Regions from separate parts of the Acidovorax sp. K2F genome, predicted to be linked through region 3. Evidence: predicted binding sites of a transcription regulator. Region 3 holds the regulator's gene; each other region holds the start of a gene.
The links. Region 3 encodes FNR, which switches genes on or off when oxygen is low (the NO sensors DNR and NnrR bind a similar motif). Its sites were predicted from a motif close to TTGATNNNNATCAA; they were not measured.
Positions count from the first base shown of each region.

Region 1 (7,177 bases), on a different contig from region 3:
TCAAGTGGCACGTTACCTCGGCCCCAAGGCCAAACTCTCCCGCCGTGAAGGCACTGACCTGTTCCTGAAGAGCGCACGCCGCTCGATCGCTGACAAGTCCAAGTTCGACTCCAAGCCTGGTCAGCACGGCCGCACCTCGGGTGCCCGCACTTCTGACTACGGTCTGCAACTGCGTGAAAAGCAGAAGGTCAAGCGCATGTACGGCGTGCTGGAAAAGCAATTCCGCCGTTACTTCGAAGCCGCCGAAGGCAAGAAGGGCAACACTGGCGCCAATCTGCTGTTCCTGTTGGAGTCCCGTCTCGACAACGTCGTGTACCGCATGGGTTTCGGCTCCACTCGCGCTGAAGCGCGCCAGCTGGTGTCGCACAAGGCGATCACCGTGAACGGCAAGTCCGTGAACATTGCTTCGTACCTCGTGAAGACGGGTGACGTGGTGGCTGTGCGTGAAAAGTCCAAGAAGCAAAATCGCGTGGTGGAAGCCCTGCAACTGGCAGCTCAAGTGGGCATGCCCGCATGGGTGGAAGTGAATGCCGAGAAGGCAGAAGGCATCTTCAAGAAGGTGCCAGACCGTGATGAGTTTGGCGCCGACATCAACGAATCGCTGATCGTTGAGTTGTACTCGCGCTAATCGGTCGAGTACGTAATTCAAGAAAACCGTCCCTGAACCGCGAGGCATCGCGGTTTAGGCGCTTCACCAGCCTTACCGGTGTAACGAGCTGGGGGTATTGAGAGGAAGTCTGAATGCAAACCAATTTGCTGAAACCCAAGGCGATCAATGTCGAGCAGCTTGGCCACAACCGTGCCAAGGTCGCACTGGAGCCGTTCGAGCGTGGGTACGGCCACACGCTGGGCAACGCCATTCGGCGCGTCCTGCTCTCGTCCATGGTGGGTTACGCAGCGACGGAAGTCACCATTGCAGGCGTTCTGCACGAGTATTCGTCTATTGACGGTGTTCAAGAGGATGTAGTCAATATCCTGCTGAACCTCAAGGGTGTGGTGTTCAAGCTCCATAACCGTGATGAAGTGACGTTGAGCCTGCGCAAAGATGGCGAAGGTGTGGTCACTGCCCGTGACATCCAGACCCCTCACGACGTGGAAATCGTCAACCCTGATCACGTGATCGCCAACCTGTCTGCCGGCGGGAAGCTGGACATGCAGATCAAGGTAGAGAAGGGTCGCGGCTATGTGCCCGGCAATCTGCGCCGCTATGCCGACGAGTCGACCAAGTCGATTGGCCGCATCGTGCTGGACGCGTCGTTCTCCCCCGTGAAGCGTGTGAGCTACACCGTGGAAAGCGCCCGTGTGGAGCAGCGTACCGACTTGGACAAGCTGGTGGTCGAGATCGAGACCAACGGCGCGATCACTGCCGAAGATGCCGTGCGGGCATCTGCCAAGATCCTGGTGGAACAGCTGGCGGTATTCGCGCAGCTGGAAGGCGGCGAGCTGGCTGCGTTCGACGCACCCGCAGGCCCACGTGGCAATGCAACGTTCGATCCGATCCTGCTGCGTCCTGTGGACGAGCTGGAACTGACCGTGCGTTCTGCCAACTGCCTGAAGGCGGAGAACATCTACTACATCGGTGATCTGATTCAGCGCACCGAGAACGAGCTGCTCAAGACGCCTAACCTCGGCCGCAAGTCGCTCAACGAAATCAAGGAAGTGCTGGCATCGCGTGGCCTCACCTTGGGCATGAAGCTTGAGAACTGGCCGCCAGCAGGTCTGGACAAGCGTTAAGCCAAAGCTATAATCGAAGGCTGCCCAAATTTTGGGCGCCCGGTTTGATGTCCCCCGCAAGGGGGACTTTTCGTTCCCTCCGGGGAACAGTGCCTCGGACAGTACCTGATACGGCTGCCTGATTTAATTACATAGACAGTAGAAAGAAAGCACCATGCGCCACGGACACGGCCTTCGCAAACTCAACCGCACCAGCTCGCACCGCCTCGCGATGCTGCAGAACATGATGAACTCGCTCATCGAGCACGAAGTCATCAAGACCACCGTCCCCAAGGCCAAGGAACTGCGCCGCGTGATCGAGCCCATGATCACCTTGGCCAAGGAAGATTCTGTCGCCAACCGCCGCCTGGCATTCAACCGTCTGCGTGACCGTGACAGCGTGACCAAGCTGTTCAACGACCTGGGCCCGCGTTTCAAGGTGCGTCCTGGCGGTTACACCCGCATTCTGAAGATGGGCTTCCGCGTGGGCGACAATGCGCCTATGGCCCTGGTCGAATTGGTCGATCGTGCTGCAGAAACCGAAAATAATTCGGCAGCAGCTGAATAATAGGGTATAATTTATTTCTTATCGCGCGATGGAGCAGTCTGGTAGCTCGTTGGGCTCATAACCCAAAGGTCGGAGGTTCAAATCCTTCTCGCGCAACCAAAAAATAGCAAGCATTGCTAAAACAAAACGCCCACTTAACAGTGGGCGTTTTTGTTTGTGCTCTCACTCGTTGCTTGTGCTCCATGAGGGCGCGAGCTGGCGTGTTGATGACAACTTGTTCCTCCTGCGCAGAGTGCCATCGCGCTCCTGCCGGCTCAATGAGCGAACAGATCTGCCTTGGCGGCCTTGGTGATGGCCACCACACAGGGGTGCGTAATGCGCCTTTCAATGGAGATCGCAAAGAATTCCTCCACCAAGTCTGAGGAGCGGCCGATAACCTCCACGCCAAACTGAGCAGTGGTCTCCTCTTCCAGCACGGAGGGGGATGTGAAGATGCCCCGGCCTTCACGCCCAAACGCATTCATCAACGCGCTGTCGTCAAACTCGCCGACGAGACGGGGTTGCAGGTGGTGCTTGTTCAGCCAGTGGTCGAGTTGCTGGCGAACGGACGACATGGGGCCTTGGATGAGCATGGGCGCGCCATGCAGGCACTGGGGGAACGGCCCCTCCAACTGCGCCCGCAGGGCGGGGGCGCACAGAAAACTCATGCTGCTGGTGCCCAGTGGGTGGTTGAAGGCTTTGACGCCGATCTTGTTGGAAACAGGCTCGTCTACCAACACCAGGTCCAGCCGGTGCAGGCTCAACTGCGCAATCAATTCGGGAAACTTGCCCTCATGGCAGGTCATGTGCACGCGCTGCGGCATGCCCAGTGCGGGTTCCAGCAGGTGGTAGGCCACCGACTTGGCTACCGAGTCGGCCACCCCCACGCGGAATTCCAGCGGCTTCTCTTGTCCACGCGCCAGCCGGATGGATTTTTCCAGCTCGTCGCCCAGCGCGAAGATCTGTTCGGCATATCCCAGGGCCACACGCCCCTCACTGGTCAGCTCCAGTCCCCGTCCCCTTTTCCGGAACAGGTCGTGGCCCAGCCATTCTTCCAGCTGCTTGATCTGGCCGGACAGTGTTTGCGGAGTGGTGTTGAGCTGCTCACCGGCCCGCATTACACCGCCAGCCTTGGCAACCGTCCAGAAATAGCGCAGGTGCTTGAAGTTCATACTGCCCAAATGCTTCGCATAAATCGAAGAATAAAACTCAATAAAACGAATATACGCGAAGTATGAAATTCTCTACATTGACGTTTGGCAGCTTCCGTGGCGATCTGCGCTGCGGCCTGGAGCTGCCTGTGTTCACAAGGAGTAGCAACGATGCGTATCACGACCCGAGGACAGCTGGCGGTGTCCGCCATGACCGACCTGGCCCTGCGCCAGAAGATGCGGCCCGTGCCCTTGTCCACCATCAGCGCACGGCAGGGGATTTCTCTGTCTTACCTTGAACAGCTGTTCAGCGCACTGCGCCGCGCCGGCTTGGTAGACAGTACCCGAGGGCCCGGTGGCGGCTATACCCTGGCGCGGCAAGCGGAGCAGGTATCGGTGGCTGAAATCATCCTGGCGGTAGAAAACCTCAAGACCGACGAGCTGCAGAACCTGGGGCCCAGTCAGGCCGCCCAGGTCAAATCCATGACGGGAGAACTGTGGACCAGCTTCAACTCCCGGGTGATGGAGTACCTGCAGTCGGTGACGCTTCAGGACCTTGTCACCCAGGCGCTGGAGCAGGGCACGGTCGTGGAAGAGAAGGCTCCTGCTGCGCGGGCCAAGCTGCCGCTGGCACCCAAGCCTCGCCCTTTGATGGCGCGGGTCAACGTGCCCAACTCGGTGTTTGCTCTGGGGACCATGCCGATCCTGCAGCGTCGCTGAAGGAAGCGGCCGCGATACGGTGCTGCGGGGCGCTGTGAACGGCGCCACGCACACACGAGGGCCGTGGCCAGCGGCTCCTGGCGAGGGCTACAGCTGGTGCGCCAGCTGCTTGATTCCTCGGATCAGCATCTCCACCGAGATCGCGACCAGGATCAGGCCCATCAGGCGTTCAAACGCCATCACCACGCGTTCGCCCACCAGGCGCTGGATGCGTTCGGCCAGCAGCAACACCACGGCACATACGGCCATGGTGACGCACAGTGCGCCCACCCATTCCCATCGCCGCTCGGGGGCCTGGGCCACCAGCAGCATCACCGTGGCCAGCGCCGAAGGGCCTGCCAGCGCGGGGATGGCCAGCGGCACGATCAGCGGCTCGCCCGGTAGCTCCGCCTGTGGTCCGTCCGCCGACGGAAAGATCATGCGCAGTGCGATCAGAAACAACACCACGGCGCCGGCAATCTGCAGCGACAAGTCGCTCAAATTCATGACCCGCAGGAACTCCGCTCCGAAGAACAGGAACACCAGCAGCAGTGCAAACGCAATGAGCACCTCCCGCAGGATCACCCGCGCCCGGCGCTCGGGCGCCACGCCCCGCAGGGCATTGGCAAAGATGGGGATGTTGCCCAGCGGATCGGTGATCAGCAGGAGCAGGATGGTGGCCGACGCGAAGGTGTAGCTCACGTTGCGTACACCGCGTCCAGCGAGCGAAAGCCCTTGATCTCGATTGGATTGCCGCTGGGGTCGTGGAAGAACATCGTCCACTGTTCGCCCGGCTGGCCTTCAAAACGCACCTGCGGCTCCAGCACGAAGGCGGTGTCGGCGGCCTTCAGTCGTGCGGCCAGCGCATGCCAGTCGGGTAACTCCAGGATGGCGCCGAAGTGCGGCATGGGCACCATATGGTCTCCCACGTGCCCGGTGCGGGCGCTGGCAAACGGCGTGCCCAGATGCAACGAGATCTGGTGGCCGAAAAAGTCGAAGTCCACCCAGGTGTCGGTGCTTCGGCCCTCCAGGCAGCCCAGCACGCCGCCGTAAAAGCGCCGTGCGGCATCCAGGTCGGTGACGTGAAAGGCGAGGTGAAAGAGGCTGCGCATCCCGCAGAGGATAGCAGCCAGTGCCACGCCTTGGCGTGGCCTGCAGGCCGGTCAGGCGACCGACGGATCGGCGGCCATGTTGTCAAACTTCTTGAAATACTGGCGCGCCATGGCCACCAGCTGGGCGTCTGTCGGGTGGTCTGCGGCCACCGAGTCCACCACCACGCCGGCCACGGCCGCATGGTGTTTGGCGGCCCAGTCGCGGAACTGGTTGCGCACCAGGCCGGGGCCGGCCAGCAGCACCTCGCGGGTGTCGGTCAGTGTCTGGGCGATATCGGAAAAAAACGGCGCGAGGTCGTCAGCCTTGCCCTGGTGCTTGTGGTGGCTGCGGGACTTGATGCGCTGGGCTTCCGCGTGTTCGCGATCGAACATCACCACATGGGCTTCGGATTGGTCCATCCAGACAACGGCGTGAAAAGTGCTCATGAATCGGCTTTCTTAAAGGAGTGACAAAAAACGGGAAGGAAGTAGCCTGAGTGCGTGCGTTCGCTCATGCCGCCCGCCGGTGTTGCTCGGCCTTTTCCTGGCAATGCACACAGCGTGCGGCCTCGGGCGTGGCGTGCAGGCGGGCGGCGGTGATGTGGGTGCCGCAATCCGTGCACTCGCCGTAGGTGCCGGCTTCGATGCGGGCCAGGGCGGCCTCGACAGCCGCCAGGTGTGCTGTCTCGCGTTCGTCCAGGGCAAATTCGAGCTCGCGTTCGGTGGCAACCTGGGCACGCGGGTCTTCCGGTTGTCCGAAGTGGTCGGCGGCGGCCTCGGCGCGGCCGATGACACCACCGCGCTGCGCGGCCAGCTGGGCCAGCAACTCGGATTGCTGGGCCAGTAACTGCTGGCGGAAAGGTGCGGCTTGGGTCTTGTCCATGCGGGGTCTCCTCGGGGTGATCGGATACCTGCATGGTGCGCCTGTGCGCGGCGCGCTGGGTTGACCAAGGTCAAGGGATGGCGTGCGGTGTCCCCACCCTGGTGACACCGCTGCGTGGCGGGCTCAGCGCTTGGGCGGGCGCGCCAGCATCTCGGCGGTGTTGGTCTTGCGGTCCGCGTTCACGCGCTGCACATGGGGGCGTTCGGCCATGCGGGCGAGGTAGTCGCGCACAGGCAGGTCGGCCAGGTAGTCTTTGCCGTAGATGATCTTGGTGGCGGAGCTGACCAGCGGCAGGTGAACCACGGCCGCGCAGTCGGCCATCGTGAAGGTGTCGCCGCCCACGTAGGGGCTGAACTTTGCCAACTGGCCGAAGGCGGCAATGTTCTTCTGCAGCTGTGTGCCCACCTTTTCCTTGGCGGTGTCGCTCACGGTGCCGCCAAAGAACGCCTGCGGATACAGGTTGCGTGCCACCAGCTCCAGGTGCAACTCCAGAAAGGTGATCAGCTCGCGCACCTTGGCGGCCTGGAAGGGGTCGGCCGGGATCAGCGGGTGATCGGGGTGGGCGGCTTCGATGTAGTCGGCGATCACCGCCGACTCACACAGCGCTCCCTGCGGCGTGCGCAGGTAGGGCACCTTGCCCAGCGGGCTGGCGCTGCGATCGGTCTCGCCCACCCAGGCCAGTTCTTCGGTGAACGGCAGGCCCTTTTCGAGCAGCGCAAGCTTGACCTTGTTGTAGTAGTTGCTGGCCGAAAAGCCGCAGAGTGTGAGCATGGTGTGTCTCCGATGTGTTGTAGGGGCAAACGCACATCCTAGGCCCGCACCTGGTGCGGGGCGGTCACGCAGATGACCCGTGCACTGGCTGGCGTGGACTGCGCACCTACAATGGCGCTTCCATGTCGTTGCCGTCCCTCCAAACCATCCGCAGCCTTCGCTGGCTCGCCCGCTGTGTGCTGGCGTGGTTTGTGTTGTCGATCGGCGTGGCCGTGGCGTCGCCGCTGGTGCACCCGCAGGCCATGGAGCTGATCTGCTCGGGCTCGGGCGCGATCAAGGTGCTGGTCAAGACCGACGACGGCGCCAAGGAACTGTCCAGCCA
Region 1 covers NZ_JAOBSQ010000055.1:142,332-149,508, reverse strand. Annotated here, with positions in the region: gene rpsD (30S ribosomal protein S4) at 5-628, shown strand; gene N4G42_RS22060 (DNA-directed RNA polymerase subunit alpha) at 742-1,734, shown strand; gene rplQ (50S ribosomal protein L17) at 1,889-2,281, shown strand; tRNA gene N4G42_RS22050 (tRNA-Met) at 2,304-2,380, shown strand; gene nhaR (transcriptional activator NhaR) at 2,536-3,432, opposite strand; gene N4G42_RS22040 (Rrf2 family transcriptional regulator) at 3,583-4,131, shown strand; gene N4G42_RS22035 (MarC family protein) at 4,219-4,812, opposite strand; gene N4G42_RS22030 (VOC family protein) at 4,809-5,222, opposite strand; gene N4G42_RS22025 (hypothetical protein) at 5,274-5,648, opposite strand; gene N4G42_RS22020 (TraR/DksA family transcriptional regulator) at 5,713-6,084, opposite strand; gene N4G42_RS22015 (glutathione S-transferase) at 6,208-6,855, opposite strand; gene N4G42_RS22010 (DUF2946 family protein) at 6,978-7,177, shown strand, end outside.
Region 1: the regulator FNR is predicted to act here: its motif matches at 6,145-6,158, upstream of N4G42_RS22020 (TraR/DksA family transcriptional regulator).

Region 2 (7,177 bases), on a different contig from region 3:
CTTCACCCACATCAGCGCCAAGCTGCCCGAGTCGGTGTCAGGCCCGGGCGAGCACCATTTCCTCATCAACCCCTATGGCCTCATGTTCGACGAGATCACGGCGTCGAGCCTGATCAAGGTGGACATGCTGTGCAACAAGCTGCACGACTCACCCTTCCCCGTGAATCCTGCCGGCTTCGTGATCCACAGCGCCGTACACGAGGCCCGGCCCGAGGCGGGCTGCGTGCTGCACACCCACACCCGCGCTGGCGTGGCCGTGAGCGCGCAAAAGGGCGGCGTGCTGCCCATCAGCCAGCAAAGCACCTTTGTGCTGGGCTCGCTGGCATACCACGAGTACGAAGGCGTGGCCTTCCGCGACGAAGAAAAGCCGCGCCTGCAGGCCGACCTGGGCGAAGCCAACTTCCTCATGCTGCGCAACCACGGGCTGCTGACGGTGGGCAAGACGATTGCCGACGCCTTCCTGTCCATGTACACCTTCGAGAACACCTGCCGCATCCAGATCGACGCGCAGGCCGGCGGCGAACTGACGCAGGTGAACCCGCAGATCGTGAGCGGCGTGGCCCAGGCCATGCGCGTGCAGACCGGCGGTCTGGGCGGCGCTTTTGCCTGGCCCGCGCTGCTGCGCAAGGTGCAGCGCGACCTGCCCGGATACGACAGCTGACACGACCCCTCCCCGCTGCACCACGCGGCGGGCGCCGGGGTTGCGCCCCGGCGCCTGCAAGAATCCGGCGCAGCGCATAGGATCGGCGGTTTCCGACCGTTTCCAAGGACCGATCCATGAAGCTCTATTACTCCCCCGGCGCCTGCTCCCTGTCCCCCCACATCGCCCTGCAAGAGGCCGGCCTGGCCTACACCCCCGTGCTGGCCAGCACCAAGAGCCACAAGCTGCAGGACGGCACCGACTACTACACCATCAATGCGCTGGGCTACGTGCCCGTGCTGGAGCTGGACAGCGGCGAGCGCCTGCGCGAAGGCCCGGCCATCGTGCAATACATTGCCGATCAGGTGCCCGACAAGCAGCTCGCTCCCGCCAACGGCACCCTGGCGCGCTACCGCCTGCAAGAGTGGCTGACCTTCATCGGCACCGAGCTGCACAAGGGCTTCAGCCCCCTGTTCAACCCCGCCACCCCCGAGGAGTACAAGCCCATGGTGCGCGAGCGCCTGCTGCAACGCCTGCAGTGGGTGGATGGCCAGCTCGCCGGCAAGCAATACCTGATGGGCGACCAGTTCACCGTGGCCGACGGCTACCTGTTCACCGTGACCAACTGGACCCAGCCCACCAAGCTCGATATCTCCGGCCTGGCCAACCTGGCGGCCTACCGTGAACGCGTGGGTGCCCGCCCCGCAGTGCAGGCGGCCATGAAGGCCGAAGGCCTGCTGAAATAGGGACACTCCCCTGAGGCGCTGCGGGACGGCCCTTGCTCGGCGTTCCTGGCCTAGGCCCCGCCAGTATCGATTGGGAGCACGTAGCTCGACGCGCGGCCAAAATCCCTGTGTGCTACAGCGGCTTCTGCCGCCACGCCACCAGCGCCCCCACCCACAACGCGCAGGCCGAGAACACCAGCCCGCGCGCCAGGCCTCCAGGCCCATCGGCGATCCAGCCCACCACCGTGGGCCCCACGATCTGCCCGGCCGCAAACACGATGGTGAACGCGCTGATGCCGCTGGCCCACAGCGCCTGCGGCAGGTTGTGCCGCACCAGCGCCGTGGTCGATGCCACCACGGACAAAAACACCCCGCCAAACAGCAGCCCCGAGGCCAGCACCACCGGCCACGCGCTCGTAATGGCGGGCAGGATGGTGCCCACGCCCAGCAGCGCATTCAGGCGCGCCAGGGCCTCACCGCCCCGGCTGCGGTCCAGCAGCCCGGCCCAGATGCGCGACGACAGCACTACGGCCAGCCCCAGCAAGGCGTAGAACAGCGTCACCTCGCCCGCACCCCGGCCCTGCTCGCGCAGCAGCGCCACCACAAAGGTCATGTAGCCGATATAGCCCACGCCAAACAGGCCGTAACCCAGCAGCGCCGGGGCCAGGGCCCGCCAGCGCACGCGGTCGGGCACTGCTGCCTCCGGTGGAGTCCCCGATGCGGCGGCCACAGGTGCAGCCAGCCCGTTCAACACCCGCGCCGGCCACAGCAATGCCACCGTGGCCGCCACACAGGCCAGCGCCAAAGCCCACCAGGCCCAGGTCCAGCCATGCGGCGCGGGCGCCACACCCAGCACTGCTGGCACCAGCAAGGCCGACAGGCTGATGCCCCAGCCCGTGCCACCGTAATACAGGCCCAGCAGCAATCCGTTGTGCCCCGGCACCTGCGCACCCAGCCGCGCCGCGAGCAGGCCCCCGGCAATGAACACCAGCGCACTGGCCCCACCGGCCAGCAGGCGCTGCGCCAGCAAGGGCGTTGCCTGCGTGAAAAATCCGCTCAGGCCCATAAAAACCGTAGCCATCGTGGCGCCCACCAACAGCACTGCGCCCGGGGCCGCACGCCGCAACAGCCAGGGCGTGGCCAGAGCGCCCAGCAGATAGCCCAGCGCGTTCGCCGTGTTCATGCCCCCGGCCAGCGTGTACGACCAGCCCAGGTCTTCGCGCATGGGCGGCAGCAACAGGGCATAGGCAAACCGCGTGATGCCCAGCGAAATGGCGGCGCCCATCGACAGGGCCACGGCGAGCCACAGGCTGCGCAACGGGGAAACAGGGAACGGTGCGGGGGGCGGTAGCAAGGGCATGGCCTTTCATTCTCATGCAACGGCCACGGTGCTGCAGAAGTGACGGGCTTGAGCGACTCGGTTAACACAAAACCGGTGCCCTTGTTGACGCCAGTGCGCTGCACGTTTTGCGCTGCAGCATTAAGCTGCAAGGCTGCTTTGTTTGCACGTACCTCTACAGGACACCTTCAACATGACCTCTTTGTTTGAACCCACCCGCGCGGGCGACCTCCAGCTGGCCAACCGCATCGCCATGGCGCCGCTCACGCGCAACCGCTCGCCCGAGGCCATCCCCACCGACCTGGTCGCCACCTACTACGCGCAGCGCGCCAGTGCCGGTCTCATCATTTCCGAGGCCACAGCCATCAGCCCGCAAGCCCAGGGCTATGCCGATGTGCCCGGCCTGTACGGCACCGAGCAGCTGGACGGCTGGAAGAAGGTGACCCGCGCCGTGCACGATGCCGGCGGCAAGATCGTGGTGCAGCTGTGGCATGTGGGCCGTGTCTCGCACACCGACCTGCAGCCGGGCAACGCCGCACCCGTCGCACCCTCGGCCGTGCAGGCCAACACCAAGACCGTGCTCATCAAGGACGGCGTGCCCACCTTCACCCCCACCTCCATGCCCCGCGCACTCGACGCCGAAGAGATCCCCGGCATCGTGCAGGACTACCGCCACGCCGCGCGCAACGCCATTGCGTCGGGTTTTGACGGTGTGGAAATCCACGCGGCCAACGGCTACCTGATCGACCAGTTCCTCAAGACCGGTGCCAACCAGCGCACCGACGACTACGGCGGCAGCATTGCCAACCGCGCCCGTCTGCTGCTCGAAGTGACCCGCGCCATCGTCGAGGAAATCGGCGGCGGCCGCACCGGCATCCGCCTGTCGCCCGTCACCCCTGCCAACGACATCGTGGACGCCGACCCACAGCCCCTGTTCGACCACGTGGTGCGCCATCTGGGCCCGCTGGGCCTGGCCTACATCCACATCATCGAAGGCGCCACCGGTGGCCCGCGCGAGGTGGAAGGTCGCCCGTTTGACTACGCCGCCCTCAAGGCCGCCTACCGTGCGACGGGTGGCAAGGGTGCATGGATGGTCAACAACGCCTACACCCGCGAGCTGGCCGATGCCGCCCTGGCCAACGGTGCCGACATCGTGGCCTTTGGCCGCCCCTTCATCGCCAACCCCGACCTGGTGGCGCGCCTGAAAGCCAACGCACCGCTCAACGAGGTGAACCGCGCCACGCTGTACGGCGGCGGGGCCGAGGGGTACACGGACTACCCGGCGCTCAGCGCCTGAGTCTGCACCGCGCCGGAACGGCCCCATGGGGCCGCACCGGTTGCAGCTGCCGCTGCGCGAGCCAGCGGTCGCCTGCCGCAGTCAGCACCAAACGGCGCAGTCGCTCAGGAGGGTGAGCCGAGCCCGATCGGACTGGGCGCCCGCATGACGATGCGGGTGAAGAGCCGGTCATAGGCCGCGTCGCGCGGCTTGCCCGGGGCCAGCGGGTTGGTGTTGCTGGCAAAGGCCGCGTCGATGGCGGTCCAGTCGCCCGGCTGCAGGGTCTCCTGCGCGGCGGGCAGCACCACGGTTTCTTCCAGGCGCATGTGCTCCAGATAAAAGCGGATGTAGCGCTCCAGCGCCAGCGCAAACGCCTCGCGGCGCGCGTCGCCCATCAGCTCCCAGCCCAGCAGCAGGTGCTGCAGTTCGCGCACGGCGGCCTCACCGCCCTCATGGTCACGCTCCAGCTGGGCGATGGCCTCGGCCGCCTGGGGCGAGCGCTCGGCCACCCTGGGGAACAGCCACTGCGACTCCTTGGGGTGGTGCTGGCGCTCGGGAAACTCGTCGATGTAGAACAGCATGGCCCGCATCACGTCAAAGAACGCGGCGGGCTCGTCGCCCGGGCCCTGGTCCAGCATCAGGCGCAGCGAGTGCAGCACCGCCGCGAGCGACGCATGCTCCTCGCGAATGGTTCGCAGACTGATCGACGGCATGGCGCACTCCCCAGGTTCAACAAGGCCCCAAGGGTGCCACGCGTGCACGGGTGCGCCCATGACGCAGGTCAATAAACCGCCGGGCAGCTCTGCCCACAAAAAAGCCCCGCAGACCAAGCCTGCGGGGCTCATCGGTAGAAAAGGCCTGGTGCGGTCAGTGCGTCAGGCGCGCCTGCGCGGCGCCTGTTGCCAGCGCCTGGGTTTGATGCCCTGCATACGGTGCGGCCACCGCACCGCCGTGGCCGTAGCCGGCTGCAGATTCGGCCAGGCGGAACTGCTGCACCACATGCGACAGGCGCGCGGCCTGCTCGCGCAGCGACTCGGCGGCTGCGGCGGATTCCTCCACCAGCGCCGCGTTCTGCTGCGTCATGCGGTCGATCTCGCCCACCGAACTGTTCACCTGGCCGATGCCAGCCGACTGCTCGGACGCAGCCGCCGTGATCTCGCCAATGATGTCGCCCACGCGCTGCACGCTGCTCACGATGTCCTTCATGGCCGTGCCGGCTTCTTCCACATGGCGCACGCCGCCGTCCACGGCCGTCACGCTGCTCTGGATCAGGCCCTTGATGTCGCTGGCCGCCGCTGCGCTGCGCTGCGCCAGGCTGCGCACCTCGCTGGCCACCACGGCAAAGCCCCGGCCCTGCTCGCCTGCACGGGCAGCTTCCACCGCAGCGTTCAGCGCCAGGATGTTGGTCTGGAAGGCAATGGAGTCGATCAGGCCGATGATGTCGCCGATCTTGCGGCTCGATGTCGAAATCTCATGCATGCTGGCCACGGCCTGCTGCACCACGCCGCCACCGTGTGTGGCCATCTGCGAGGCCGACGCGGCCAGCTGGTTTGCCATCTGCGACGACGATGCCGTCTGCTGCACCGTGGACGTGAGCTGCGACAGCGAGGACACGGCCTCCTGCGCGTTGCTGGCCGTCTGCTCGGTGCGCTGCGACAGGTCCTGGTTGCCCGTGGCGATCTCCTGGCTGGCCGTGGCGATGTTGCCGCTGGCATCCCGCACCTGCGCCACCAGCGCACTCAGGCCCTGCTGCATGTCGCGCAGCGCGCGCTGCAAATCGGCCACTTCGTCCTTGCCCTCGGCAGCAATGTGCTGCGACAGGTCGCCGCCCGCAATCGCCTGGGCCATCTTGCGTGCGTCTTCCAGCGGCTTGCAAATGGAGTTCATGTTCATCAGCGTGGTGGGCACCACCACCACCACGGTGATCAGCACCGCCAGCACAAACAGCCACTTGGTCTGGTTGGACACTTCGCTTTGCTGCGCCACGGACTTGGCCACCTCGGCGCGCAGCACCGAGTCCAGCTCGGCCATCAGCTTGTCGGCCTCGGCAAACTCCGCCACGGCCTTGCCGCTCATGCGGTTGGCAATGGTGGCGGTGTCATAGCCACCCGCCTCCAGCTGGCGCGCCACGTGCGCAAACAGCTCGCGGTAGCTGTCCAGGCGCTTGACGATGTTGCGCACCACCGGGTTGTCAGAGTCCTCCTCGCCTTCCAGGAACTTGTTGGCAATCTTCTTGGCCTTGTCCTGGCTCTCCACCCACTTGGCATGTGCGGCCTTCACGGCTTCGGGCTTCTCGTAGCCAATGATCATGTCCTTCTCGAACTGGCGGATGGCACCCATTTCGCCCCGCAGCTCGGCCATGTAACCCACCTCGGCGAACGAGTGGTCCATGAAGTCCTGGCTCATGTTGTGGATGCGGAACATGCCCAGCATGCCCGCGCCCCCCAGCAGCCCCAGCAGCCCCAGCACCACGCCAATGGCACCCAGCATGCGCAAACGTATGGTGAACTGCCGCATGAGCGAGAAGAGATTCATGATCTGTCGTCCTTGATATAGCTATGCCAATGCGGTCGCCGCACCTCCCCCGAGGCGACGGATTCGCAACAAATCGTTGCAGTTTGCCAGACATCGATGACCGTGCTGTACGTATTTATCACATGCGCCACCGCTTGAGTAAGAGGGCATTCGCCATCACGCTGACCGAACTCAGCGCCATGGCCGCGCCCGCCACCACCGGGTTCAGGTAGCCCAGCGCCGCCAGCGGAATGCCCGCCACGTTGTATGCAAACGCCCAGAACAGGTTCTGGCGGATCTTCATCACCGTGCGGTGCGAAATATCCAGCGCCGCCGCCACCAGCATCGGGTCACCGCGCATCAGCGTGATACCCGCTGCGTGCATGGCCACATCAGTCCCGTTGCCCATGGCCATGCCCACATCGGCCGCCGCCAGCGCGGGGGCATCGTTAACGCCGTCGCCCACCATCGCCACATGATGGTGCTTGCCATCGGTGCCCTGTTGCAACGCAGCCACCTTGGCCGCCTTGTCGCCCGGCAACACCTCGGCCATCACCTCGCCCGCGGCCGGGTCCAGCCCCAGGCGCCGGGCCATGGCCTCGGCCGCGCCCCGGTTGTCGCCCGACACCATCACGGTGCGAATGCCGCGCGCCTTGAGCGCCGCCAAAGCTTCGCGCGCGCCC
Region 2 covers NZ_JAOBSQ010000001.1:109,672-116,848, reverse strand. Annotated here, with positions in the region: gene N4G42_RS00560 (class II aldolase/adducin family protein) at 1-661, shown strand, start outside; gene gstA (glutathione transferase GstA) at 778-1,386, shown strand; gene N4G42_RS00550 (YbfB/YjiJ family MFS transporter) at 1,499-2,725, opposite strand; gene N4G42_RS00545 (alkene reductase) at 2,898-4,001, shown strand; gene N4G42_RS00540 (hemerythrin domain-containing protein) at 4,106-4,693, opposite strand; gene N4G42_RS00535 (methyl-accepting chemotaxis protein) at 4,848-6,515, opposite strand; gene N4G42_RS00530 (cation-translocating P-type ATPase) at 6,634-7,177, opposite strand, start outside.
Region 2: the regulator FNR is predicted to act here: its motif matches at 4,752-4,765, upstream of N4G42_RS00540 (hemerythrin domain-containing protein).

Region 3 (7,177 bases):
TGTGGATCACAGTGGCCCTGTGGACTGGGTTCACTTTCGTAGGGTACTTCGTGCCTATCCGCGAACTGGGCAGCGAGCTGCTGGCGTTTGAAGGCGGCTGGCAGATTTTCTGGGTGCTGTTCTACGGCTTTGCCACCTACGGCAACGCAGGCTTCATGCGCGAGCAGGTCTGCAAGTACATGTGTCCCTATGCGCGCTTTCAGAGCGCAATGTTTGATAAAGACACGCTCATCGTCACCTACGACCCTGAGCGTGGCGAGCAGCGCGGCCCGCGCAAGAAGAACATTGACTACAAGGCCCAGGGGCTTGGCGACTGCATTGACTGCTCGCTGTGTGTGCAGGTCTGTCCGGTGGGCATCGATATCCGGAAGGGCTTGCAATATGAGTGCATTGGTTGCGGGTTGTGTGTGGACGCCTGCAATACCGTAATGGACAAGATGCAGTACCCGCGTGGCCTGATCCGCTATTCCACCCAGAACGGCGTGGCCAAGCGCTGGACGCAGTCCCAGATGCTGCGTCGCGTGCTGCGTCCCCGTGTGCTGATCTACACCGCCGTGCTGGTAGCACTGTGCGTTGCCATGCTGGCCAGCCTGGTGGTGCGCACGCCGCTGAAGGTGGATGTCGTGCGTGACCGGGCCGCGCTCTCGCGCATTGTGGCGGGGGGCAAACTGGAGAATATTTACCGGCTGCAGATCATGAATGCCACGGAGGGCGAACAGCGCTACCGCATCAGTGCGCGTGGACTGGAGGGGCTGGAGGTGGCCTCCGAGGCCGAAGTGGATATTGGCGCAGCAGAGTCGCGCTGGGTGGCCGTGCGTTTGCAGATTCCGTACGGTTCCGCCACGTCGGGCTCGCATGCGGTTCAGTTTGACGTGCAGGCCGTCGGGGCAGCTGCCCACGTGACGGAAAAATCCGTGTTTCTTGTGCCGCGTTGAGCGGCATCCCGGTGGGGCCTTTCAGGGCCGCACTTTGACCGATATTGTTGAGGAGTAGAGCACCATGTCTTCAAACCCTGCCATCGCGACACCGGCAGTTCCCATGCCCTGGTGGAAGTTCGGCCATGTGTGGCTGGTGATTGCCGGGCCTGCCATCGTGATCGTGGCTGGCTTTGTGACGCTGTGGCTGGCGATTTCTCGGCCTGACCCGGTGGTGGCCGAGGATTACTACCGCCAGGGCATTGAGATCAACAAGACCTTGGTGGCGCCGGAGAAAAGCCTGGCACCGGCCCTCAAGGCCCGCAACCATGCGGCCACCCCCGTGCAAGACCAACCACGCTGACAACCCGCCGGTCGCTGCCCCCAGCGACCCCAGGCAGCACCAGGAGACAGAACCGATATGTGGACGCAACGCCTGATGTGGATTGCATGGCCCGCCTTCTTGATGGCGGGCGTGCTGGAGATGCTGGTTTTTGCCATGGTGGACCCCCAGGACCTGCACTGGTTCGGCCAGCCCCTGGCGCTGTCACGGCAAGGGGTGTACACCCTCGCATTTTTTGTGTTTTGGGCCATCACCATGGCAACGAGCGCATTGACGACACTGCTTTCCATGTCTCCGTTCGAGGTCAACCGGTGCCCGGTGCCCGATGGGGAGCGCCCCGACGATTGCCGCAAGACATCGTCCTGCCCCTGAGCCCTTTTCGCCTGCTTGTCTGGGCATGCAATGCATGCCGTTTCGCAAGAGATGGTTGTACTTTGTGCTGAACCGACTCTCTGCGTGGAAGTGGCTCAGTGTCAGTGTCGTCAGTGGCAGGTCTGCTGGCTGTTCACAATGCGTCGCAGGGCATCGGTGTCGAGAATGCGCACATGGCGCTGTTTGACTTCCACGATCCCTTCTTCCACAAACTTGGAGAAGGTCCGGCTGACCGTTTCGAGTTTGAGACCGAGGTAGCTGCCGATTTCTTCGCGCGTCATGCGCAACACCAGTTCCGACTGCGAGAAGCCCCGTGCATGCAGGCGCTGCACCAGGTTCAGCAAAAAGGCGGCCAGGCGTTCCTCGGCACGCATGCTACCCAGCAGCAACATCACGCCGTGCTCGCGCACGATCTCGCGACTCATGATCTTGTGCACGTGGTGCTGCAGGGCAGTGACTTCGCGTGACAGCTCTTCAATGCGGTCGAAGGGCATGACACACACTTCGGCGTCTTCAAGTGCCACCGCATCACAGGTATGGTGGTCATTGACGATGCCGTCGAGCCCGATGATCTCGCCCGCCATCTGAAAGCCCGTGACCTGGTCGCGACCGTCTTCCGTGGCCACGCAGGTCTTGAAGAACCCGGTGCGGATGGCATACAGGGACGTGAAGGACTCGCCATTGCGAAACAGCGTGCCTCCGCGTTTGACTTTGCGACGGACGGCGACCACCTCGTCAATGCGCTGGAGCTGCTCTTCGTTCAAGCCCACGGGCATGCACAGCTCGCGGAGGTTGCAGTTGGAGCAGGCGACTTTGATGGTGAGCGGGTTCATAGGCACATGGACTTGGGTTGTTGGTCGAGCATATCGTGCTTGCCGTACACGAACCTGAATACAGGGCGCGGGCGAGCGGCTGACCTTCATCAAATTGTCGCCGTATCGCTTGTTGGTTCACTTGATGCAGGTCAAGGACATGTCCCGGAGCCTACGGCACAGTCAAGGTGTACGCAAGGAAATTTCCCCATGACTGCTGTTTCGCCAGATCTTCTGCGCCGCTTTGACGTGCCAGGGCCCCGTTATACGTCCTATCCAACGGCCGACCGATTTGTGGAGGCCTTCGGTCAGGAAGATTATGTGCTGGCGCTGCAGCAGCGCCGTTCGGGCACGCTGGCCAAGGCCATGCCGCTGTCCCTGTACGTGCACATCCCGTTTTGCGAATCCCTGTGCTACTACTGCGCCTGCAACAAGATCATCACCAAACACCATGACCGCGCCGAGGTCTACTTGCGCTACCTGAGCCGCGAGATCGACCTGCACACCGCGCACTGTGGCGTAGGACAGGTGGTGAGTCAATTGCACCTGGGCGGTGGCACGCCCACCTTCCTCTCAGATGCGGGCTTGCGGGAGCTGATGGCCATGCTCAAGCGCAGCTTCACGCTGGCGCCCGGGGGCGAATACTCGATCGAAGTGGATCCGCGCACGGTCAACTCCGAGCGTCTGGCGCTCCTGGCTGAATTGGGCTTTAACCGCCTGAGTTTTGGCGTGCAGGACTTTGATGCCGAAGTGCAAAAGGCCGTGCACCGCATTCAGCCTGCAGAGCAGGTTTTTGCACTGGTGGAGTCCGCTCGCTCGCTGGGCTTTGATTCGGTGAACGTGGACCTGATCTACGGCCTGCCGCGCCAGACGCCAGAGTCTTTTGACCGCACGCTGGCGCAGGTGGCGCAGCTGCGGCCTGACCGCATTGCGTTGTATGCCTATGCACACTTGCCGGAGCGTTTCAAGCCACAGCGTCGCATCATCTCCGCCGAATTGCCCACGGGCGCGAGCAAGCTGTCCATGCTCTCGCGCTCACTCGATGCGTTCATGGACGCTGGGTATGTCTATGTGGGCATGGACCACTTTGCTCTGCCTACCGACGCACTGGCTGTGGCCAAGCGCCAGGGACGCTTGCACCGCAACTTCCAGGGCTACAGCACGCAGCCAGACTGCGACCTGATTGGGCTGGGCGTATCGGCCATCGGCCGGGTAGGGGCGACTTACAGCCAGAACTCCAAGACGCTGGACGAGTACTACGACTTCCTGGACCAGGGGCGGCTGCCTGTGGTCCGCGGGCTGGCCTTGACCCGCGACGACCTGGTGCGCCGCGCGGCCATCATGGCCCTGATGTGCCAGGGCGAGCTGCTGTTCGAGCCGATGGAGCAGGCGTGGTTGATCGATTTCCGCCAGTACTTCGCAGCAGAGTTGGCGCAGCTGGAGGGTATGCAGGAGCAGGGGTTGGTACGGGTGGGTCCGGAGGGCATTGAAGTGACCGCCACCGGGTGGTTCTTCGTGCGCGGTATCGCCATGGTTTTTGACCGTTATCTGCAGGCTGACCGCAACCGCGCCCGGTTTTCGCGCATCATCTGACACCTATGCTTGCCACTGTTGGCTGGACTGCTTTGCTCATGGGACTCGCTGGCGGGTCCCATTGCTTGGCCATGTGTTCCGCGCCGTGCGGAGCATTGGTGCGGCAGGGCGGCGCACCACAGGCGGACGGTGGTGTGGAGCAGGAGGTGCGCTGGGCGCCGCGTGGCGGTGCGCTGCAGCGCACCATGGCCTTCCACGCAGGGCGCCTGATGGGGTATGCCAGCGCAGGTGCACTGGCGGCCTTGGCCATGGACAGTCTGGCATGGCTGACCCAGCAAACCAGCGCGCTGCGCCCCGCCTGGACACTCATGCATGTGGCGGTGATGGCCTGGGGGCTCATGATGATGGTGCAGTCGCGGCAGCCTGCGTGGGTGGAGCAGGCGGGCCGCTCCGTGTGGGCGCGTGTTCGTCCGCTGGTCGGGGCTCCGGGCGGAGTGATGGCGGCCGGGGTTCTGTGGGCCCTGATGCCTTGTGGACTGCTCTATTCGGCCCTGTTGGTCGCGGCGCTCAGCGGGGGGGCGCTGGAGGGGGCCCTCACCATGGCTCTGTTTGCAGTGGGCAGCGGGGTGTGGCTGGTGGGCGGCCCCTGGGCTTGGAGCAGCCTTCGCAACCGGCTGAATCTCGCGCGGGCGCAGTGGGGCACGAGGGCCGCAGGCGCCATGCTGTGCGCGGTAGCTGCCTGGGCGCTGTGGATGGATCTCATTTACAAGCCGTCGCTCTGGTGCCGCTGAGCGCGAGGCGCTGATCCGTCGACATCACTCCAGTCGCCCCGCGGCTGGAAGGTGGGCGATTCCTTTGTCGCGGGGACCGGGGTGGTCCAGCCAGGCCCGCTTTCAGTCAAGTGTTGCCGGATCGCTGCGCGGCCTGTCGGTTCTTCGCCACGTCACTGGAACTGGTGATAATCTGCGTAACTATTGGTGGCATTGATGTCGCCATGTATCGTGCGCCTGACGTGAACTCATCCATCCTCATCGACATCAGCCAACTGCGTGTCGGCATGTACATCCAGCTCGACGTGGGCTGGATGCATCATCCGTTCCCGACCAGCAGTTTCCGGGTGGCGTCGTCGGATCAGATCACCACTTTGCGGGAGCTGGGACTGACCGAGGTGCGTTACGTCCCCAAGAAGAGCGATCCTGAACTCCAGGAGCTGGTGCCGGCCGCCTGGAGCGTGCCCGAGATGACAGCCCCACCGCCCAACGGCCTGGATGCGCCCGGGCCTGGGACGGCCACTGTCGTAGACCCCGAGGCACAGCGTCGCCGCGAGCTGCTGGAAGCACAAAACCGGGCCTTGGCCGCCTGCAATCAGCGTTTCTCAGAAGCCACGCGTCAGTACCAGTCCATGGAGCGCACGGTTTCCGAGCACCCGGACCAGGCCAGGGCCAAGGGGGAGGCGCTGGTCTCTGGATGCGTGACCGAACTGCTGGAAAACGGCGACTCCGTCATCCGGCTGCTGTCCGAGGGCGTGGGCGAGCGCAACGGGTTGCATCCGATCAATGTGATGGTGATTTCGCTGCTGCTGGGGCGATCCCTGGGCATGAAGAGCGAGGAGCTGCACGATCTGGGTGTGGCAGCATTGATCCACGACATTGGCAAGCTCAAGCTTCCGCCCAATCTGCGTCAGCCTACGCCCTCCATGATCCCCATGGAGCGCACGCGCTACGAGACCCACGTGGTGGAATCCGTGGCCTTGGCCAAACGCATGGGGTTTGCCGATGCGGTGCTGACTGCAGTGGCCCGGCACCACGAGATGTGTGACGGCAGCGGGTTTCCCCAGCGCTTGAAGGGGCCTGACCTGGGGCGCATGAGCCAGGTCCTGGCACTGGTCAATCAATACGACCGGATGTGCAACCCGGCCATGGGTGTGACGGCGCTGACGCCGCATGAGGCGCTATCCGTCATCTTTGCCCAGCTCAAGGCGCGGTTTGATTCGGTGGTCCTGGGGGCTTTCATTCGCATGATGGGGGTGTACCCGCCCGGCTCCATCGTGCAGTTAGTCAACGACCGGTATGCCATCGTGGCATCGGTCAATTCGTCGCGGCCCCTGCGGCCCAAGGTCATCGTGCACGACCCGCGCGTACCGAAGGATGAAGCGCCGATACTGGATCTGGAAACCGTACCTGAACTGGGCATACGGCGCAGCCTCAAGCCCGCGCAGCTCCCGCGTGACGCGCTGGACTACCTGTCGCCTCGACAGCGGATCTGTTACTTTTTTGAGCGAGCGGTCAGTCCCGGCCCTGACGAGGCCTCGGCGTGAACGACTTGCAATCGCTCGGATGGCTGGATGGCCTGCAGGAGGCCGTGTGGCTGCTGGATGAGACAAGCCAGCACATTCTGCAAGCCAACGCAGGCGCCGAGCGTCTGACAGGGCTGTCTGCCGCTGACATGCAGGGGCGGTCGGTGCTGGATCTGGCCAGCACGCCCCAGGAGCTGGCGTTCTGGTCCGAGCCGGCCGATGTGATTGCCCAAGGCGTTCCTGCCCACACCAGTTTGCTGCGTGCCGATGGCAGTCTGGTACCGGTGCAGCGTTGCGTCCGGCGAGTGCCCTGGGGGGCGAGTGGCACCAGTGTGCTGCTGCTGACCATGCTGGACCGCAGCCGCCAGGAGACCACCGAGCGCGAGTTGGAGACATTGCTTTCTGAGTTGCGTGCCACGCTGGATTCCGCTGCCGACGGCATGCTGGTGTGTGGACTGGACCGCGGTGTGCGGGCATTCAACCAGCGCCTGGCGCAACTGTGGAACCTGCCGCGCCAGCTGCTGGTAGAGCGTGACGATGCTGCTGTATACGCCTTCATGGCGGACCAGGTCGCAGACGCCCGTTTGTATGCCGAGCGCTTGGCAGCCATCGACCGCGAGCCGACGCAAGAGAGCACCGACATCGTCGAGTTGCGCAATGGTGTGGTGCTGGAGATGCGCACGGTGCCGCAGTTCAGCCAGGGCCGTGCGGTGGGCCGGGTGTATTCGTTCCGGGACATCACCCGCCAGACCGAGATCCAGGCCAGCCTTCGCTTGGCTGCGCGCGTGTTCGAGTCCAGTCTGGATGCGATCTTCATCGCAGACAGTCAGCACCGCATCATGCGCATGAACCCGGGGTGTGAGCGGCTCGTGGGGCCCACGGCCAAGGGTTTTGAAGGCTGTGTGGC
Region 3 covers NZ_JAOBSQ010000041.1:77,486-84,662, reverse strand. Annotated here, with positions in the region: gene ccoG (cytochrome c oxidase accessory protein CcoG) at 1-935, shown strand, start outside; gene N4G42_RS15990 (FixH family protein) at 1,000-1,278, shown strand; gene N4G42_RS15985 (hypothetical protein) at 1,336-1,629, shown strand; gene fnr (fumarate/nitrate reduction transcriptional regulator Fnr) at 1,740-2,462, opposite strand; gene hemN (oxygen-independent coproporphyrinogen III oxidase) at 2,652-4,034, shown strand; gene N4G42_RS15970 (sulfite exporter TauE/SafE family protein) at 4,040-4,765, shown strand; gene N4G42_RS15965 (HD-GYP domain-containing protein) at 4,987-6,291, shown strand; gene N4G42_RS15960 (GGDEF and EAL domain-containing protein) at 6,288-7,177, shown strand, end outside.

Region 4 (7,177 bases), on a different contig from region 3:
CGTGCAGGCCCACAATGTCCCAGTCCAGGACTTCTTCAAAATTGATAGCATCCAGCGCAGATAAATCATGCGCTCGGGGCACAACCAGCACCAAATTGTCGGCGCGGTAGGGGCGGCTCTGCAGCTCCAGGGCTCCGCCCCCGTTCGCCATGCCGATGTTGCAGATGCCAAGGTCGGCGGCTCCTTCTTGCACGGCGTGCAGCACATCGCTGGAGAGGTGCTCCTGCAGGTCGATCTTGATCTGGCTGTGCTCGCGCGCAAAGGCGCCCAGGTCTTCGGGCAGAAACTGAAAGATGGCCGAGATGTTGGCGTGCATGCGGACATGGCCGCGAACGCCGTCGGCATATTCACTCAGTTCGCCCTGCATGCGCTCCAGGCCAAACAGCACGGTGCGCGCATGGTGCAGCAGGCTCTCGCCGGCGGGCGTGAGCGTCACGCCCCGGCTGTGGCGGTAGAGCAGGGCGGTGTCTACAGCCGTTTCCAGGTCCGACAGGCGCTTGCTGACCGCTGATGCTGCAATGAATTCGCGCTCGGCGGCGCGGCCGATGCTGCCCAGCTCGCACACCGCCACAAACAATTGCAGCGAGGTGAGGTCAATACGGCGCGCAAAACTGCGCTCGGAGCTTTTCATGGGGTTTTGACTTCTCAAAAAGAGAAGGTTTCATATTTTCTCCCCATTGTCGGTGGTTTGTCATCGTGATACGCGATGGCTGAGATGCCCTTCTGCGCAAGAGTGGCACTCCTGGAGTGCAGAAAGAGACCGGGGCTCAGGCCGCGCACGTGCTGCCGTGCTCTGGCACTGAGGCCCGCCAGCGCAATTCGTGTTCAATGCGCTGGCGCAGCAGGTCGGCGGCGCCCATTTCGCCATGCACCACATACACCTGGTCGGGCGCGTGCCCCATGCTGCGCAGCCAGGCGATGAGCTGGTTGCCGTCGGCGTGGGCCGATGCAGAAGACAACTTGACCACTTCGGCGCGCACGGCCACGTCCTGGCCGTGAATGCGGATGGTCTTTTCGCCCTCAGCCAGCCGCGCGCCGCGTGTGCCCGGCGCCTGGTGCCCGGTCAGAATGATCATGTTGCGGTGATCGCCAGCGTGCAGTGCCAGGTGGTGCAGCACGCGGCCCCCGGTAGCCATGCCACTGGCTGACAGGATGACCATGGGACCATGCAGTTTGGCCAGTCCTTTGGATTGCTCGGGTGTCTGGACCATGGTGGCGCCATGCTCTAGCGCCTGCACCTCGCGGCCGCTCAGGCGGTGTTCCTGCATGTGGTGCTGGAACAGTCCGGTGGTGCTCACGGCCATGGGGCTGTCGAGGAATACCTTGAGCGATGCTGGCACCACACCCTGCGCCTTCAGCAACCCGATGGCGTGCAGCACGGCCTGCGCGCGGCCCACGGCGAAGACGGGCACCACGGCGATGCCCCCGCGTGCGGCCAGGCGCTGCAGTGCGGGGCCCAGTTCGTCGAGCAGACCTTCGGGCGGGTGCTCGCGGTCGCCATAGGTGGATTCGATGAGCACGGTGTCCGCCTGGGGCGGGGCGTCCGGTGGATTCATCAGCAAGTCGTCCGGCCGGCCCAGGTCGCCAGAGAACAGGATTCGCCTGCCTCCGACCTCCAGCAGCACGCTGGCCGCACCCAAGATGTGGCCTGCGGGCGAAAACGTCACGCGCCAGCCGGGCAGGGGCTCGAACGCCTTGTGGAAGGCATGGATCTGGAATTGCTTGAGGCAGTGCAGCGCGTCGAGCCGGGTATACAGGGGCAGGGCGGGGCTGTGGCTGCTGAGCTGGTGGCGGTTGAGGAAGGCGGCGTCCTCCTCCTGCAGGTGCCCGCTGTCGGGCAGCAGGATGGTGCACAGGTCACGTGTGCCCGGGGTGCAGTGGATGGCGTGGGTGTAGCCGTCGCGCGCCAGCAGCGGCAGGTAGCCGCTGTGGTCCAGATGGGCATGGGTCAGCACCACGGCGTCGATCTGGTGCGGCGTGATGGGCGGGGGCTGCCAATTGCGCAGGCGCAACTGCTTGTAGCCCTGGAACAGGCCGCAATCGACCAGCAGGCTCTTGCCGTTGCAACGCACCAGGTACTTGGAGCCGGTGACGGTGCCGGAGCCCCCCAGGAAGGTGATGTTGACGTTCATGTGTCCAGACTCCCGGGTGAGCATCGATGATGACCATCCTACTGGTCGGATTGCGCCTGCGGACGTTGCCAGGGGGTTTCTTGCCTTGCATCAAGAAAAAACCGCCTGCGGCCTTGGGGCTGCAGGCGGTTTTTGGCGGGAAACCCGCGCGTGATCAGCTGAAGAAGTTCTTCAACCGGTCCGTCCAGCTCTCGCCGCTGGGCGAATGGCGTGCGCCGCCCTTCTTGAGGGAGTCTTCCAGCTCGCGCAGCAGCTTGCGCTGGTGTTCGGTGAGCTTGACGGGTGTCTCGACCGCGATGTGGCAGTACAGGTCACCCGGGTAGCTGGCGCGCACACCCTTGATGCCCTTGCCGCGCAGGCGGAACTGCTTGCCGGCCTGGGTGCCTTCGGGGATGTCGATGGCCGCCTTGCCCTGCAGGGTGGGCACCTCGATCTCGCCACCCAGCGCCGCTGTGATGAAGCTTACCGGTACCTGGCAGTGCAGGTCGTCGCCGTCGCGCTCGAAGATGTCGTGTTTCTTCAGGCGGATCTCGATGTACAGGTCGCCCGGTGGGCCGCCGTTGGTGCCCGGCTCGCCGTTGCCGGTGGAACGGATGCGCATGCCATCGTCGATGCCGGCAGGAATCTTCACTTCCAGAGTCTTCTGCTTCTTGAGCTTCCCTTGGCCATGGCAGGTGGTGCAAGGCTCAGGAATGATCTTGCCCGTGCCACGGCAGTGGGGGCAGGTCTGTTGCACGCTGAAGAAGCCCTGGCGCATTTGCACGGTGCCCGCGCCTTGGCAGGTTCCGCAGGTCTTGGCGCTGGTGCCGGGTTTGGCGCCGCTGCCATGGCAGGTGTCGCAGGTGTCCCAGGATGGGATGCGAATCTGCGCGTCTTTGCCGCGAGCTGCTTCTTCGAGCGTGATCTCCATGGCATAGCTGAGGTCACTGCCACGGTAGACCTGGCGTCCACCGGCGCCGCGCCCGCGCCCGCCTTGTTGGCCGAACATGTCGCCAAAGATGTCGCCGAAGGCTTCCGCAAAACCGCCAAATCCTTCTGCTCCTGCGCCACCGGGGCCGCGCATGTTGGGGTCTACCCCCGCATGGCCATACTGGTCATAGGCCGCACGCTTTTGGGGGTCCGAGAGCATCTCGTAGGCCTCTTTGGCCTCTTTGAACTTTTCCTCGGCAGGCTTGGCTGCGTCCCCCTGATTGCGGTCAGGATGGTGCTTCATCGCCAGCTTGCGATAGGCCTTTTTGATTTCTTCGTCCGAGGCGTTCTTCGGAACGCCCAGGATTTCGTAAAAGTCTCGTTTGGACATAGTGATTCAGAACCCGGTTGGAACAGGAACGCCGCGCAGCCCCTGACGAGCATTGCGCGGCGGCTCGGGTCAACGGGGGCTCGTTCAGCCCTTCTTGACTTCCTTCACCTCGGCATCAACGACGTTGTCGTCGTCTGCGGGCTTGTTGGCTGCACCGGCCGATGCGCCTGCGGCGTCTGCACCACCGGCCGCCTGGGCGGCTTGCGCTGCCTGCGATTCGGCGTACATCTTCTCGCCCAGCTTCTGGCTGGCGGCCATCAGCGCGGTCGTCTTTTCGTCAATCGCGGCCTTGTCTTCACCCTTGAGGGCTTCTTCGAGGGCCTTCACGGCTGCAGCGATCGCGTCCTTTTCACCTGCGTCGAGCTTGTCGCCGTGTTCGGCCAGGCTCTTGTTGACGCTGTGCACAGCGGCTTCACCCTGGTTGCGGGCCTGCACCAGTTCCAGCTTCTTCTTGTCGTCCGCAGCGTTCAGCTCGGCGTCCTTCACCATCTTCTGGATTTCTTCTTCCGACAGGCCCGAGTTGGCCTTGATGGTGATCTTGTTTTCCTTGCCGGTGCCCTTGTCCTTGGCGCCCACGTGCAAGATGCCGTTGGCGTCAATGTCGAACGACACTTCGATCTGCGGAACACCGCGGGCTGCGGGTGGAATGCCTTCGAGGTTGAACTCGCCCAGCAGCTTGTTGCCGGTGGCCATTTCGCGCTCGCCCTGGTAGACCTTGATGGTCACGGCAGGCTGGTTGTCGTCGGCTGTCGAGAAGGTCTGAGCGAATTTCGTCGGGATGGTCGTGTTCTTGGTGATCATCTTGGTCATCACACCGCCTAGGGTTTCGATACCCAGCGACAGGGGGGTCACGTCCAGCAGCAGGACGTCCTTGCGGTCGCCCGACAGCACTTGGCCCTGGATGGCGGCGCCCACGGCCACGGCTTCGTCAGGGTTCACATCCTTGCGGGGGTCCTTGCCGAAGAATTCCTTGACCTTCTCCTGCACCTTGGGCATGCGGGTCATGCCACCGACCAGAATCACGTCATGGATGTCGGACACCGACACGCCCGCGTCCTTGATCGCCATGCGGCAAGGAGCGATGGTGCGCTCGATCAGCTCTTCCACCAGTTGTTCCAGCTTGGAGCGGGTCAGCTTGATGTTCAGGTGCTTGGGACCCGAGGCGTCGGCCGTGATGTAGGGCAGGTTGATGTCGGTCGCTGCCGAATTCGACAACTCGATCTTGGCCTTTTCGGCGGCTTCCTTCAGGCGTTGCAGGGCCAGGACGTCCTTGGACAGGTCCACGCCTTGTTCCTTCTTGAACTCGCCGATGATGAAGTCGATGATGCGTTGGTCGAAGTCCTCGCCGCCCAGGAAGGTGTCACCATTGGTCGACAGCACTTCGAACTGCTTTTCGCCATCCACGTCGGCGATTTCGATGATGGACACGTCGAACGTGCCACCACCCAGGTCATACACGGCAATCTTGCGGTCGCCCTTTTCCTGCTTGTCGAGGCCAAAGGCCAAGGCTGCAGCGGTGGGCTCGTTGATGATGCGCTTGACATCCAGTCCGGCGATGCGGCCAGCGTCCTTGGTGGCTTGGCGCTGGGCGTCGTTGAAGTACGCGGGCACGGTGATGACGGCTTCCGTCACGGGCTCGCCCAGGTAGTCTTCAGCCGTCTTCTTCATCTTGCGCAGGATGTCTGCGGACACCTGCTGGGCCGACAGCTTGTTGCCGCGCACTTCGATCCAGGCGTCGCCGTTGTCGGCAGCCACGATCTTGTAGGGCATCAGGTCGATATCCTTTTGCACTTCTTTTTCGGTGAACTTGCGGCCGATCAGGCGTTTGACGGCATACAGGGTGTTCTTGGGGTTGGTCACGGCCTGGCGCTTGGCCGAGGCGCCGACGAGGATCTCGCCGTCTTCCTGGTAGGCCACGATGGAGGGCGTGGTGCGTGCACCTTCGCTGTTTTCAATCACGCGGGTCGTGTTGCCCTCCATGATGGAAACGCAGCTGTTGGTGGTGCCCAGGTCAATGCCGATGATTCTTCCCATGATTTTTCTCCGAATGCTTGAATGGTTTGGATGGCTAGTAACTTGTGGATAACTTGGTTTGCTTCAAGTCTTCCAGGTCGATTTTTTTGAGGCTTACTTGGGCGCAGTCACGGTGACCAAGGCCGGGCGCAACACGCGCTCCGCGATCACGTAGCCCTTTTGCAGCACAGCCACCACCGTATTGGCTTCTTGCTCCGCGGGCACCACGCTGATGGCCTGGTGCTGGTGGGGGTCGAACTTGGCGCCTGCGGCGGGGTTGATGGCCACCACCTTGTTGCGCTCCAGCGCAGACGTCAACTGGCGCAAGGTGGCGTCGGCGCCTTCGCGCAGCTGCTGGGGCGTGGCCTCCTTGATGGCCAGGGCCGCGTCCAGGCTGTCAGCCACGGGCAGCAGGCTCTCGGCAAAACTCTCGATGCCGAACTTGCGGGCCTTGGACACTTCCTCTTCAGCGCGGCGGCGGGCGTTCTCCGCCTCGGCCTTGGCGCGCAGGAACTGGTCCGCCAGATCGGCACTTTTGGCCTTCAGCTCGGCCAGCTCGCCCTGCAGGCGTGCCAGCTCATCGGAGGCGTGGGCGGCCATGGCGGCTTCGACTTCTTCGGGGGCGGGGGCGCTTGGGGCGGGGTTGGTTTGGCTGTGGTCTGACATGTCAGGATTTGAAGAGGTAAAAAAGCAGTACGCGCGGCATCTGGGGGCTTGCCGGGGAATATCAAGGTATGCGCCAGGGATTTGTCGTTATGACGGCCCCGGGTTGGCGCAAGTGGTTGTAAGGCATGTCGGCCCAACCGCCGTTTTTGCAAGGGCCGCACCTTCCATGGCTGGATAAATGGGGTGTGGACGATGCTGTAGTGGGTGTGCTGAGTGTACAAGCGCAAGCGGTCGGGTTATAATCGCAGGCTTTCCCTTGCCACACCACTTCTAGACGCGGTGGGTGGTCTCACCCAAAAGGAGTCTGCATGCGTCATTACGAAATCATTTTGTTGATCCATCCGGATCAAAGCGAACAAGTTCCAGCCATGCTGGAGCGCTACAAGGGCATGATCACCGCTGGCGGTGGCAAGGTGCACCGCGTGGAAGACTGGGGCCGTCGTCAACTGGCGTACCTGATCAACAAGCTGGCCAAGGCCCACTACCTGTGCGTGAACATCGAAGCCGACCAGGCTGTGATGGCTGAATTGGAGCACGCCTTCAAGTTCAACGACGCCGTGCTGCGCCACCTGACCGTGCAAAAGAAGAAGGCTGAAACCGGTCCTTCTTCCATGATGAAGACCGTCGAGCGCGAAGAAGCCCGCAAGGCCAGCCAAGCTGAATACGCAGCGGCCGGCGAGCGCTGATCCTCTTCTCTCTTTGGAGTGGAGAACCGCGTCGTCTTGACCGCCTGTATCGCAGAGGCTGAGCCCCTGCGGTACACGCCCGCCGGACTGCCTGCCCTCACGCTGCGCCTCGAACACGAGTCCCAGCAAACTGAGGCAGGCCATCCCCGCGAAGTCAAGGCCGCCATGAAAGCCACCGCCTTTGGAGCGATGGCTGAGCGACTGGCAAGGCAAAACATCGGAAGTCTCTGGACTTTTCATGGATTTCTGGCCACACCGCGCAATGGCAAGACTGCAGTGCTGCACATCCAGGATATTCAACAAAATTAATTTTCAAGGGGTCCGCAATGGCCACGTTCAAGAAGTTCAACAAAGACAAGCGCCCAAAGCGCAACACCCAG
Region 4 covers NZ_JAOBSQ010000026.1:174,274-181,450, forward strand. Annotated here, with positions in the region: gene N4G42_RS08030 (LysR family transcriptional regulator) at 1-631, opposite strand, end outside; gene N4G42_RS08035 (MBL fold metallo-hydrolase RNA specificity domain-containing protein) at 768-2,132, opposite strand; gene dnaJ (molecular chaperone DnaJ) at 2,287-3,432, opposite strand; gene dnaK (molecular chaperone DnaK) at 3,517-5,466, opposite strand; gene grpE (nucleotide exchange factor GrpE) at 5,560-6,111, opposite strand; gene rpsF (30S ribosomal protein S6) at 6,420-6,797, shown strand; gene priB (primosomal replication protein N) at 6,816-7,106, shown strand; gene rpsR (30S ribosomal protein S18) at 7,124-7,177, shown strand, end outside.
Region 4: the regulator FNR is predicted to act here: its motif matches at 2,213-2,226, upstream of N4G42_RS08035 (MBL fold metallo-hydrolase RNA specificity domain-containing protein).